Regions from separate parts of the Actinoplanes sp. NPDC026670 genome, predicted to be linked through region 1. Evidence: riboswitches for the same ligand, from Rfam matches in the RefSeq annotation. Region 1 holds a riboswitch; each other region holds the start of a gene.

Region 1 (3,269 bases):
GACGGCCGGCCGCTGACCGCGGCTCCCGGCCGGCGCGCCGACCTGGATCGCATCCTCGCCACGCCGCAGCTGCGGCAGGCCAGGCCGGCCGGGCGGCGGCTGGTCGCGGTGGCCGCCGCGCTGGTGCTGCTGGTGATCGCCGGCTTGCAGTTCGCGCCGCAGCCCCGCCCGGCCTTTGCGGCGACGCCACCGCCTCTGCAGTACACCGCGGCGGCCGGATCGGCCCGGGAGGTGCTCACCGGCATCGCCGACCGGGCGGCGACCGCGTCCGATCCGGCCCGCAGCGGCGACTACGAGCATCTGGTGATCCGATCGTGGAGCCTGTGGACCTATGTCGACGACGAGCGGGTGACGTCCGCGATCATCCCGTCGCGGACCGAGTCGTGGCGCGGGTCGGACAACTCGGGCCGGCGCTCCACCAGCTATGAGAAGGCGCAGTTCACCTCCCTCGGGCGGGAGGTGCTGTGGCGGGCCCAGAACCTGTTCGACGACGGCCTCGACCCGTGGTCGCAGGAGTATGCGGCAGGGCAGTTCGGGGCGATGTGGGCCGACCAGCCGCCCATCGGTGACCTCGACCGTTGGCTGCACATCGGGCATCCCCGGGAGAACGGGCCGTTCGAGACGCTCGTCGCCGTCACCGACCTGGCCCGGGAACGGCTGCTGACCCCGGCCACCCGGTCCGGGCTGCTGCGGATCGTCGCGCAACTGCCCGGACTCACCTACGACGGCACGGTCACCGACCGCGCGGGCCGGGCGGGCGCCGCGTTCTCGATCACCAGCGACCGCACCGGCCTGCCGACCCGCCACACCCTGATCGTCGACCCGGCCACCGGCGCGCTGCTCGGCTACGAGCAGATGCTGCCCACCGACACCGGCAAACTCGACGTCCGGGCCCCCGCGGTGATCGGCTACGAGACATACCTGACCGCCGACTACACCACCCTCCCGAAGTAGGAGCCACCGATGACGCCCACCCCGCCGATCACGCTGCGTTCGCCGGTGGCGGCTGGCGGGCGTCCACTTCGGTGAGAAAGGTCCGGGCGACATCCATGCCGACGATCTTGACCGGTGCGGGCGACTCCGGATAGCTTTCCCGGGCCACAACTCCATACTTCGCCGCTGTGCCGCTGCGGGAGAGCACCTGCCTGCGGGCGGGTCGCCGAAGGAGCAACTTCTCCCTCAGAATCTCTCAGGCCCACGTACCGCAACGGTCAGGCGACTCTGGAAAGTCAGCCCCCACCAGGGCTGCGCCCAAGGTGCAAGCCGCCCCGGCGGTGAACCTCTCAGGCACCCGTGACAGAGCGAGGGAGGCCCTCACCCGTACCGAAGGAGCCTCTCGAAATGCGTTTCACCAAAGACCACGAATGGCTTACCGACGGCGAGATCGCCACCGTCGGCATCACCGCTTTCGCCGCTGACGCGCTCGGTGACGTCATCTACGTCGACCTTCCGGAGGCCGGCACGATCGTCGCCGCGGGCGAGCCGGCCGGCGAACTCGAATCCACCAAATCGGTCAGCGAGGTGTACGCCCCGGCCGACGGCGAGATCGTCGAGGTGAACACCGCCCTCACCGGCAATCCCGGCCTGATCAACACCGATCCGTACGGCGAGGGCTGGCTGTTCCGCCTCCGCGTGACGAGCGTCCCGGCAACCCTCGACGAGTCCGCCTACCAGGCCTTGGTGAACGCCGCCAGTTGACAGCCGCGAGCCGTCGCTCAGCGCGGGAATGCGGCCGGTTTGGCCGTGCTGAGCGACGGCTGGGACCGCGAGCCGTCGCTGGGCGCGGGAATGCGGGCGGCTTTACCGCGGTGGGCGACGGCTGGGACCGCGAGCCGTCGCTGGGCGCGGGAATGCGGCCGGTTTTACCGCGGTGGGCGACGGCTGGGACCGCGAGCCGTCGCTGGGCGCGGGAATGCGGCCGGTTTTACCGCGGTGGGCGACGGCTGGCCGCCCTGTGTTGGCGTGGTGTCAACGACTTGCGTGTAGAGTCGCGGCGCTTCGATCGTGTGATCTTGAGGACGTCCGAATGAAATCGACCCTGGCCGTTCTGGTGCTCGGCATGTGCCTGTTCACCGCCGCCTGCGGGGACGAGGCGGAGTTCGTGGCGGCACCACCGAGTGCAGCCGCGCCCGCCACGCCAGCCACGCCATCGGCCACGCCCGCTGCGGCATCGGCCACGCCCGTGAAAGCCACCAGCCCCAGCGCCGCCGCGAAGTCCCCGAAACCGACGACCGCGAAAGCGTCCCCGAAGCCCACGACCGCCGCGAAGGCCGACCCGGAGGCCGCCTGTGACGCGACGATGAAGGCCGAGAATCGCCTCTACACGAACCGGGAGGCGAACGGCCCCCTCGCCGTCGGCGACGACGCGACCCCGGCCGAGGTCACCGCCGCGGTGCGGGCCCTGCGCGCCGGCACGCAGAGCAACATTCAGGCGGTACGCAAGGCGCGCTCGCTGACCACCGACAAGAAGGTCCGGGCCGCGCTCGCCGATCTGATCGCCGCACGCACCGCCGTCGTCGCCCTGCTGGACGCCGCCGGCGACGATGTGGACAAGAAGGACGCCGCCCTGTTCACCGCAGACGAGGCGATGGCGACGTCGACCCTGTGGCGCTACCCGGACGGACTCTGCGCGGGCTACACGGCTTGAGCAGCTAGGGTCGACCGGATGCGGATCGCGTTCGCCAGTGACGACGAGAACGAGACCACCCGTGCCGTGACGACCGCCCTGACCGAGGGCGGCCACGAAGTGATCCGCCCGGATGCCACGGCGTCGTGGCCTGACCTGGGCCGGTTCGTGGGCCGGGCGGTCGTCGACGGCCGGGCCGACTACGGCGTGGTGATGTGCTGGACCGGCACCGGCACGGCGATCGCCGCCAACAAGGTTCCGGGTGTGCGCGCCGCCCTCGCCTGGGATCCCTGGATCGCCCGTGGCGCCCGCCTCTGGAACGACGCGAACGTGCTGGCCATGAGCCTGAAACGGCTCGCCCCGGACGTCGCCGTGGAGGTGCTGCGGGCGTTCCTGGAGACCTCCGGCCCGGACCCGGACGAGGCCGCCAACATCGCCGCGATCGAGTCACCTCAGCCGGGGTAGGGGGCGCTAGACCCGCACCGCTGGCCGGGCCAGGCCGGACAGCGCCGTGGCCTGGTCCGGGTAGATCGGGAACACCCCGTCCAGCCGCATCGTGTGCAGCACGGTGAGTACGAACCGCGACGGCGCGACCAGGCACAACGTCGCCCCGTGCTGCCGTGCCGACCGGTGCGCGCGGACC
Region 2 (3,269 bases), on a different contig from region 1:
CGGCGCCGGAGGAGAACGGGTACGGGACGGCCACCTGCTCCGGGCGTACCCCCAAGGCGCCGTCCGCCAGGACGAACCCGCCGCCGACCGAGAAATAGGTCTTGGCCAGCAGCTCGGCGCCGTCGGCGCCGAGCGCGGTGAAGCGCATGCCGTTGGGATGGCCGGGCAGCGCCCGCCGCCGGTGCAGCACCACGTCGACCTCGAAGGCGGTGGCGTCCGCGGACGGTTCGAGTGAGGTGTCGACCGTCTCCGGCTCCTCACCCTGGAGACCGAGCAGCACGGCCCGCGGGGTGCCGTGCCCGTGCCCGGTCGCGCCGAGCGAGCCGAACAGCTCGGCCCGCACGGTCGCCACCCCGTCGACCCCGGCCAGGTGGGCGGTGAAGAGCCGGGCCGCGCGCATCGGCCCGACCGTGTGCGAGCTGGACGGGCCGATGCCGATGGAGAACAGGTCGAAGACGGAGACGGTCATCGCTCAGCCCTGCCGGCGGTAGAACGGCAGCGCGACGACCTCGGCCTCTTCGCGGGCGCCGCGGATGTCGACCAGGACCCGGGTGCCGGGTTCGGTGCGGCCGGCCGGGAGGTACGCCATGGCGATCGGGTGCCCGAGCGTGGGGGAGGGCACGCCGCTGGTCACCTCGCCGATGCGCTCGCCGGTGTCCGGGTCGAGGACCGCGTGACCGGCCCGTGGCGAGCGGCGGCCCTTGGTGACCAGGCCGGCGAGCAGACGGTCCGGGGCGGCGGCGCGGAGGGCGGCGGCGCCGACGAAGTCGGTCTTGTCGAGGGCGACGACCCGGCCCAGACCGGCGTCGAACGGGGTGGTGCGGAGGGTGAGCTCGTGGCCGTACAGCGGCATCCCGGCCTCCAGACGCAGCGTGTCCCGGCAGGCCAGCCCGCACGGGACGGCGCCGCGGGAGACCGCCCACGCCCAGATCGCCTCGGCGTCGGAATTCGCGCAGTAGATCTCGAAGCCGTCCTCGCCGGTGTATCCGGTACGGGCCAGCAGCACGTCCCGCCCGGCCAGCTGCTGCGCCTCGATGGCGTAGTAGCGCAGATCCGGGTGCTCGCCCACCACGTCGACCGCCTTCGGGCCCTGCACGGCGATCAGCGACCGGTCCGCCGCGGCGATCCGGACCGTGTAGCCACCCGAGTGCTCACCGAGCATCGCCCGGACCACGGCGGCGTTGGCGGCGTTCGCCACCACCAGGAACCGGTCCCCGGCCAGCCGGTAGACGACCAGGTCGTCGAGGACACCACCGGTGGTGTGGCACAGCATCGTGTACTTGGCACGGCCCACCGCGACCTTCGACAGCCGGCCGACCAGGGCGTGGTCCAGGAACGCGGCGGCATCCTGGCCGGTCACCTCGATCTGGCCCATGTGGCCGAGGTCGAACAGGCCGGCGCCGGTGCGGACGGTGTGGTGCTCGCCGAGGTCGCTGCCGTACCGCAGCGGCATGGACCAACCGGCGAAACCGGTCATCGCGGCGCCGAGAGACTGGTGGACGTGATGCAGGGCAGTGTGGCGCAACGGAGGCTCCTTGTCGGGTCGGGCCTCCCTCGCTCTGTCATCTCTGCCTGAGAGGTTCACCGCCGTGCGGGCGGCTTGCACCGTGGGCGCAGCTCGTCGTAAAGAGCTGACTTTCCAGAGTCGCCTGACCGTCGCGGTACTGGGTGCCTGAGAGATTCTGAGGGAGAAGTTGCTCCTTCGGCGCCTCGCTGACCTGCGAGGACTCTCCCGCGGCGGGGTCGCGGCGAAGTATTCGGTTGTGCTGTCGTCACCTGTTCCCAGGACCCTACCGCACGCCGGTGTGTGGTTCGGCTCTCAATTGTTCCGGCCTTGTGACGATGGGGCCCTCGATGAACACGATCGCGCTGGCCTCCGGTCCACGGCTCGACCCGTCGTCGCCCGTTCTCGACCAGATCACCACCCTGGCCACCCGTCTCACCGGTGGCCGGGCCGCGCTGGCGATTCTGGAGTCCGGCGTGGCGATCGCCGGCGGTCTGGACGGGCTCGACCCGGCGCCGGAGCCCGGGCTCTGCTGCCGCCAGGTGATCGAGGCCGGTACGCCGCACGTGCGCACCGACACCTGGCTCGGTGTCCCGCTGTGTGCACCGGACGGCCGGCCGGTCGGCGCGCTGCTCGTCCTCGACGACCGGCCGCACGACTGGACCGGCGCCGACGTCGAGGTGCTGGAGGGCCTGGCCGTCGTCGCCGCCGGGGAGATCGCGGCCCGGGCCGCCGCCACCGAGGCGGCCCGATGCGCCGAGCAGCTGCGCCGGATCCTGGACAGCACCCTGGACGCGTTCGTCGCGGCCGGCCCCGACGGCGAGGTCACCACCTGGAACCGGTCCGCCGAGCGGATGTTCGGCTGGAACGAGCTGGACGCCCTGGGCCGCCCGATCGACGAGCTGATCATCGCCCCGGACCACCGGGACCGCTTCCGCGGCTGGCTCGACGAGGTGACCCGGGACGCCGACGACGGCGGGCAGCGGGCCGAGTTCCGGGCCGTGCACCGCGGCGGCCGGCAGTTCCCGATCGAGATGTCGTCGACGGTGATGGGCGCGTTCATCCGCGACATCACCGCCCGGCAGCACAGCGAGCGGATGCGGCGGCTCGAATACGCGGTCGCCGGGGCGCTCGCCGCCGCCCAGAACGTGGAGCAGGCCACCGACACGGTGCTCGCCGCGGTCGGGGAGGGGTTGCGGTGGCCGTACACCGAGTACTGGCACCTGGACACCCGTAAGGCCAAACGGCTGGTCCGGCTGGCCGCGTGGTCGCGGGACGTGGCGATGACCGAGCCGATGCGGGCGGTCCGGGAGGTGACCCGCGGCAGTGGTGTCGTCGGGCACGTCTGGGAGACCGCGGCCGCGTGCTGGTCCACCGACCTGTCCGCCTCCGACGGGCCGCGCGCGGTCGCCGCCAAATCGGCCGGGTTGCAGAGCGTGGTGGCGGTGCCGGTCCGCAACGGTGTCGACGTGGTCGGGGTCCTCGCCGTCTACGACAGGCGGCGTGCCGAGTCCGACCCGGAGGTGCTGGCCGCCCTGGACACCGTCGCCGCGCACATCGGCCAGTACGTCCACCGCCGCCGTGCCCTCGACCTGGAACTGGAGCTGGCCCGGGCCCAGCGCGGCTTCGACCGGATCGTGGCGAACCTCAGCGACTTCCTGTGGACGGTCCGGATCGCCCCGGACGGCACGGTCCGGATGGTCTACGCCAGCCCCGACAACACCGGCATCTTCGGCGGTCCCGCGCCGGCCGGCGGCGACCTGGG
Region 3 (3,269 bases), on a different contig from region 1:
GCGCATAGGTCGGCGATGGAGGTCTCGTACACGCCGTGCGTCGACGGGTAGGTCACCATGATCGCGGAGAGCTGGTCACGGTGCTTCTCGATCTTGGCGTCCAGATCGGTGAGGTCGACGTTGCCATCGGCGTCACAGGCGACCACGACGACCCGCATGCCGGCCATCACCGCGCTGGCGGCGTTGGTGCCGTGCGCGCTCGACGGGATCAGGCAAACGTCACGGTGCTCGTCGCCACGGGACCGGTGGTAACCACGGATCGCCAGCAGGCCGGCCAGCTCACCCTGTGAACCAGCGTTCGGCTGGACGCTGACCGCGTCGTAACCGGTGATCTCGGCCAGCCAGGTCTCCAGCTGGGCGACCAGGTGCTCGTAGCCCTCGACCTGGTTACGCGGCGCGAACGGGTGAATGTTCGCGAACTCCGGCCAGGTGACCGCCTCCATCTCGGTGGTGGCGTTCAGCTTCATCGTGCACGAGCCCAGCGGGATCATGCCGCGGTCCAGCGCGTAGTCGCGGTCCGAGAGTTTACGCAGGTAGCGCAGCATGCTGGTCTCGGACTGGTGGGTGTTGAACACCGGGTGCGACAGGTAGCCGGTGCCGCGCTCCAGCCCGGCCGGGATCGCCTGCCCGTCGAGCGCGTCGGTCTCGACGACGACGTAGCTGCCGGCGACGGCCGTGCCGAAGGCGTCCCACACCCGCTGCAGGTGCACGTCGGTGGTCGTCTCGTCGCAGGAGACCGACACGTGGTCGGCGTCGACCTGGCGCAGGTCGATGCCGTACTTCGCGGCGTTGGCCACCACCGCCGACGCCTTGCCCGGCACGTGGGCCAGCACCGTGTCGAAGAAGCTGTCGTGGACCACGGTCAGGCCGTCGACGGTCCGCAGGCCGGCGGCCAGGCGGGCGGCGAGCCGGTGGGTGCGCTCGGCGATGGCCCGCAGGCCGGCCGGGCCGTGGTACACCGCGTACATACTCGCCATCACGGCCAGCAGCACCTGCGCGGTGCAGATGTTCGATGTCGCCTTCTCCCGGCGGATGTGCTGCTCACGGGTCTGCAGGGCGAGCCGGTAGGCCTGGTTGCCGTCGGCGTCCTTCGACACGCCGACCAGACGGCCGGGCAGCGACCGCTCCAGGCCGGCGCGCACCGCCAGGTAACCGGCGTGCGGGCCACCGAACCCGAGGGGCACGCCGAACCGCTGCGTGGTCCCGGCGGCGATGTCCACGCCGATCTCGCCCGGCGCCCGCAGCAGGGTGAGGGCCAGCAGGTCGGCCGCGACCGTCACCAGGGCGCCCTTGGCGTGCGCGGCCTCGACCAGGGCGGCGTGGTCACGCACCGCGCCGGATGCGCCCGGGTACTGCAGGTGCAGGCCGAAGAACTCGTCCGGCAGCTCGTCGCGGTCGACGTCGACGATCACCACGGAGATGCCCAGCGGCTCGGCCCGGGTCCGCAGCACCGACAGCGTCTGCGGGAACGTGTCGGCGTCCACCGCGTACACACTGCTCTTGCTCTTGGACGCGCGCCGCGCGAGCGTCATGGCCTCGGCGACCGCGGTGGCCTCGTCCAGCATCGACGCGTTCGCGGTGGTCAGCCCGGTCAGGTCGGTGACCATGGTCTGGAAGTTGAGCAGCGCCTCGAGGCGGCCCTGGCTGATCTCCGGCTGGTACGGCGTGTAGGCCGTGTACCACGCCGGGTTCTCCAGCACGTTCCGCTTGATCACCGCGGGCGTGTGGGTGTTGTAGTAGCCGAGCCCGATCATCGGGGTGGCCAGCACGTTGCGGCCGGCGATCGACCGCAGCTCGGCGATCGTCTGCTCCTCGGAGATCCCGGCCGGCAGCTCGAGGTCGCCGTGGAAACGGATCGACTCGGGGATCGCGGCGTCCATCAGTTGCTCGACCGAGCCGTACCCGATCGCTTTGAGCATCTGGGTCTGCTCGTCGGCGTCCGGGCCGATGTGCCGGGAAACGAACGGGGACGTCATTGGCGACTCCTGGCGTGAGAAGGTCAAGAAGCAACCTCCCCCTCTGTCATACCCAGACTGCGGCATTTCAGAGTTGCCAACCCGCGCGGTCCTTTTGCCTGAAAGTTTCCGGGGAGGATTTGCCTCTTCGGCGCCGCGTCAGCGGACTCTCCCGCGCTGGGAACCAACCTACCAGCGGGCATGGGGAAGATCGGGAGTCCTAGGGTGTGCGATGTGACGTACTTCCCTGCCGCCGACCGCTACGCCGACATGATCTACCGGCGTGCTGGTCGCAGCGGCCTCAAGCTCCCCGCCATCAGCCTGGGTCTCTGGCACAACTTCGGTGACGGCCGGCCCGCCGACCGGCAGGCCGACATCGTCCGCCGGGCCTTCGACCTCGGGGTGACGCACTTCGACCTGGCCAACAACTACGGGCCGCCGCCGGGCAGCGCCGAGACCAACTTCGGGCGCATCCTGGCCGCCGACTTCCGGGCGCACCGCGACGAGATGATCATCTCGACCAAGGCCGGCTACACCATGTGGGACGGGCCGTACGGCGACTGGGGCTCCCGAAAGTACCTGGTCTCGTCGCTGGACCAGTCCCTGCAGCGGATGGGCCTGGACTACGTCGACGTGTTCTACCACCACCGGCCCGACCCGGAGACCCCGCTCGAGGAGACGATGTCCGCGCTCGACGCGATCGTCCGCTCCGGCAAGGCCCTCTACGTCGGCATCAGCAACTACAAGAGCACCCAGGCCGCGCAGGCCGCCGGGATCCTGCGTGAGCTGGGCACACCGCTGCTGATCCACCAGCCGTCCTACTCGATCCTGAACCGGTGGATCGAGCACGACCGGCTGCTGGACACCCTCGAGGACGCCGGGGCCGGCTGCATCGCGTTCAGCCCGCTCCAGCAGGGTCTGCTCACCGACCGCTACCTGACCGGCATCCCGGACGACTCGCGGATCCGGACCAGCGTGTTCCTCAACGAGAGCGCCCTGGACAACAAGACCCTGGCCCGGCTGCACACGCTCAACGACATCGCCAAGCGGCGCGGGCAGACACTCGCCCAGCTGGCGCTGGCGTGGGCGCTGCGCGACCAGCGGATGACCAGCCTGATCATCGGCGCGTCGAGCGTGCCGCAGCTGGAGAACAACGTGGCCGCGCTGAACAACCTGGCCCTCGACCAGAGCGAGCTGGACGAAATCGACGCGACGGTGCTTGATCTGTAGCCGTATCCTGCGGCGTCATGATCGAGCTCGTTGAACGGCACACGGCCCTGGCGGTCGTGGTCGGCTCCCGCGCCTATGGACTGG

What was found. Region 1 has a riboswitch for glycine ahead of gcvH (glycine cleavage system protein GcvH). Riboswitches for the same ligand answer to the same signal wherever they lie in the genome.
Region 2: another riboswitch for glycine. It lies ahead of gcvT (glycine cleavage system aminomethyltransferase GcvT); the one in region 1 lies ahead of gcvH (glycine cleavage system protein GcvH).
Region 3: another riboswitch for glycine. It lies ahead of gcvP (aminomethyl-transferring glycine dehydrogenase); the one in region 1 lies ahead of gcvH (glycine cleavage system protein GcvH).

The regions. Positions count from the first base shown of each region.
Region 1 covers NZ_JBEZXU010000050.1:46,196-49,464, forward strand. The annotation lists gene AB0E94_RS36615 (CU044_5270 family protein) at 1-954, shown strand, start outside; glycine riboswitch at 1,121-1,215, shown strand; gene gcvH (glycine cleavage system protein GcvH) at 1,342-1,698, shown strand; gene AB0E94_RS36625 (hypothetical protein) at 2,027-2,647, shown strand; gene AB0E94_RS36630 (RpiB/LacA/LacB family sugar-phosphate isomerase) at 2,666-3,091, shown strand; gene AB0E94_RS36635 (STAS domain-containing protein) at 3,098-3,269, opposite strand, start outside.
Region 2 covers NZ_JBEZXU010000024.1:45,678-48,946, reverse strand. The annotation lists gene AB0E94_RS23645 (L-serine ammonia-lyase) at 1-469, opposite strand, end outside; gene gcvT (glycine cleavage system aminomethyltransferase GcvT) at 473-1,525, opposite strand; glycine riboswitch at 1,650-1,745, opposite strand; gene AB0E94_RS23635 (PAS domain S-box protein) at 1,855-3,269, shown strand, end outside.
Region 3 covers NZ_JBEZXU010000021.1:102,131-105,399, reverse strand. The annotation lists gene gcvP (aminomethyl-transferring glycine dehydrogenase) at 1-1,976, opposite strand, end outside; glycine riboswitch at 2,053-2,140, opposite strand; gene mgrA (L-glyceraldehyde 3-phosphate reductase) at 2,190-3,185, shown strand; gene AB0E94_RS22045 (nucleotidyltransferase domain-containing protein) at 3,203-3,269, shown strand, end outside.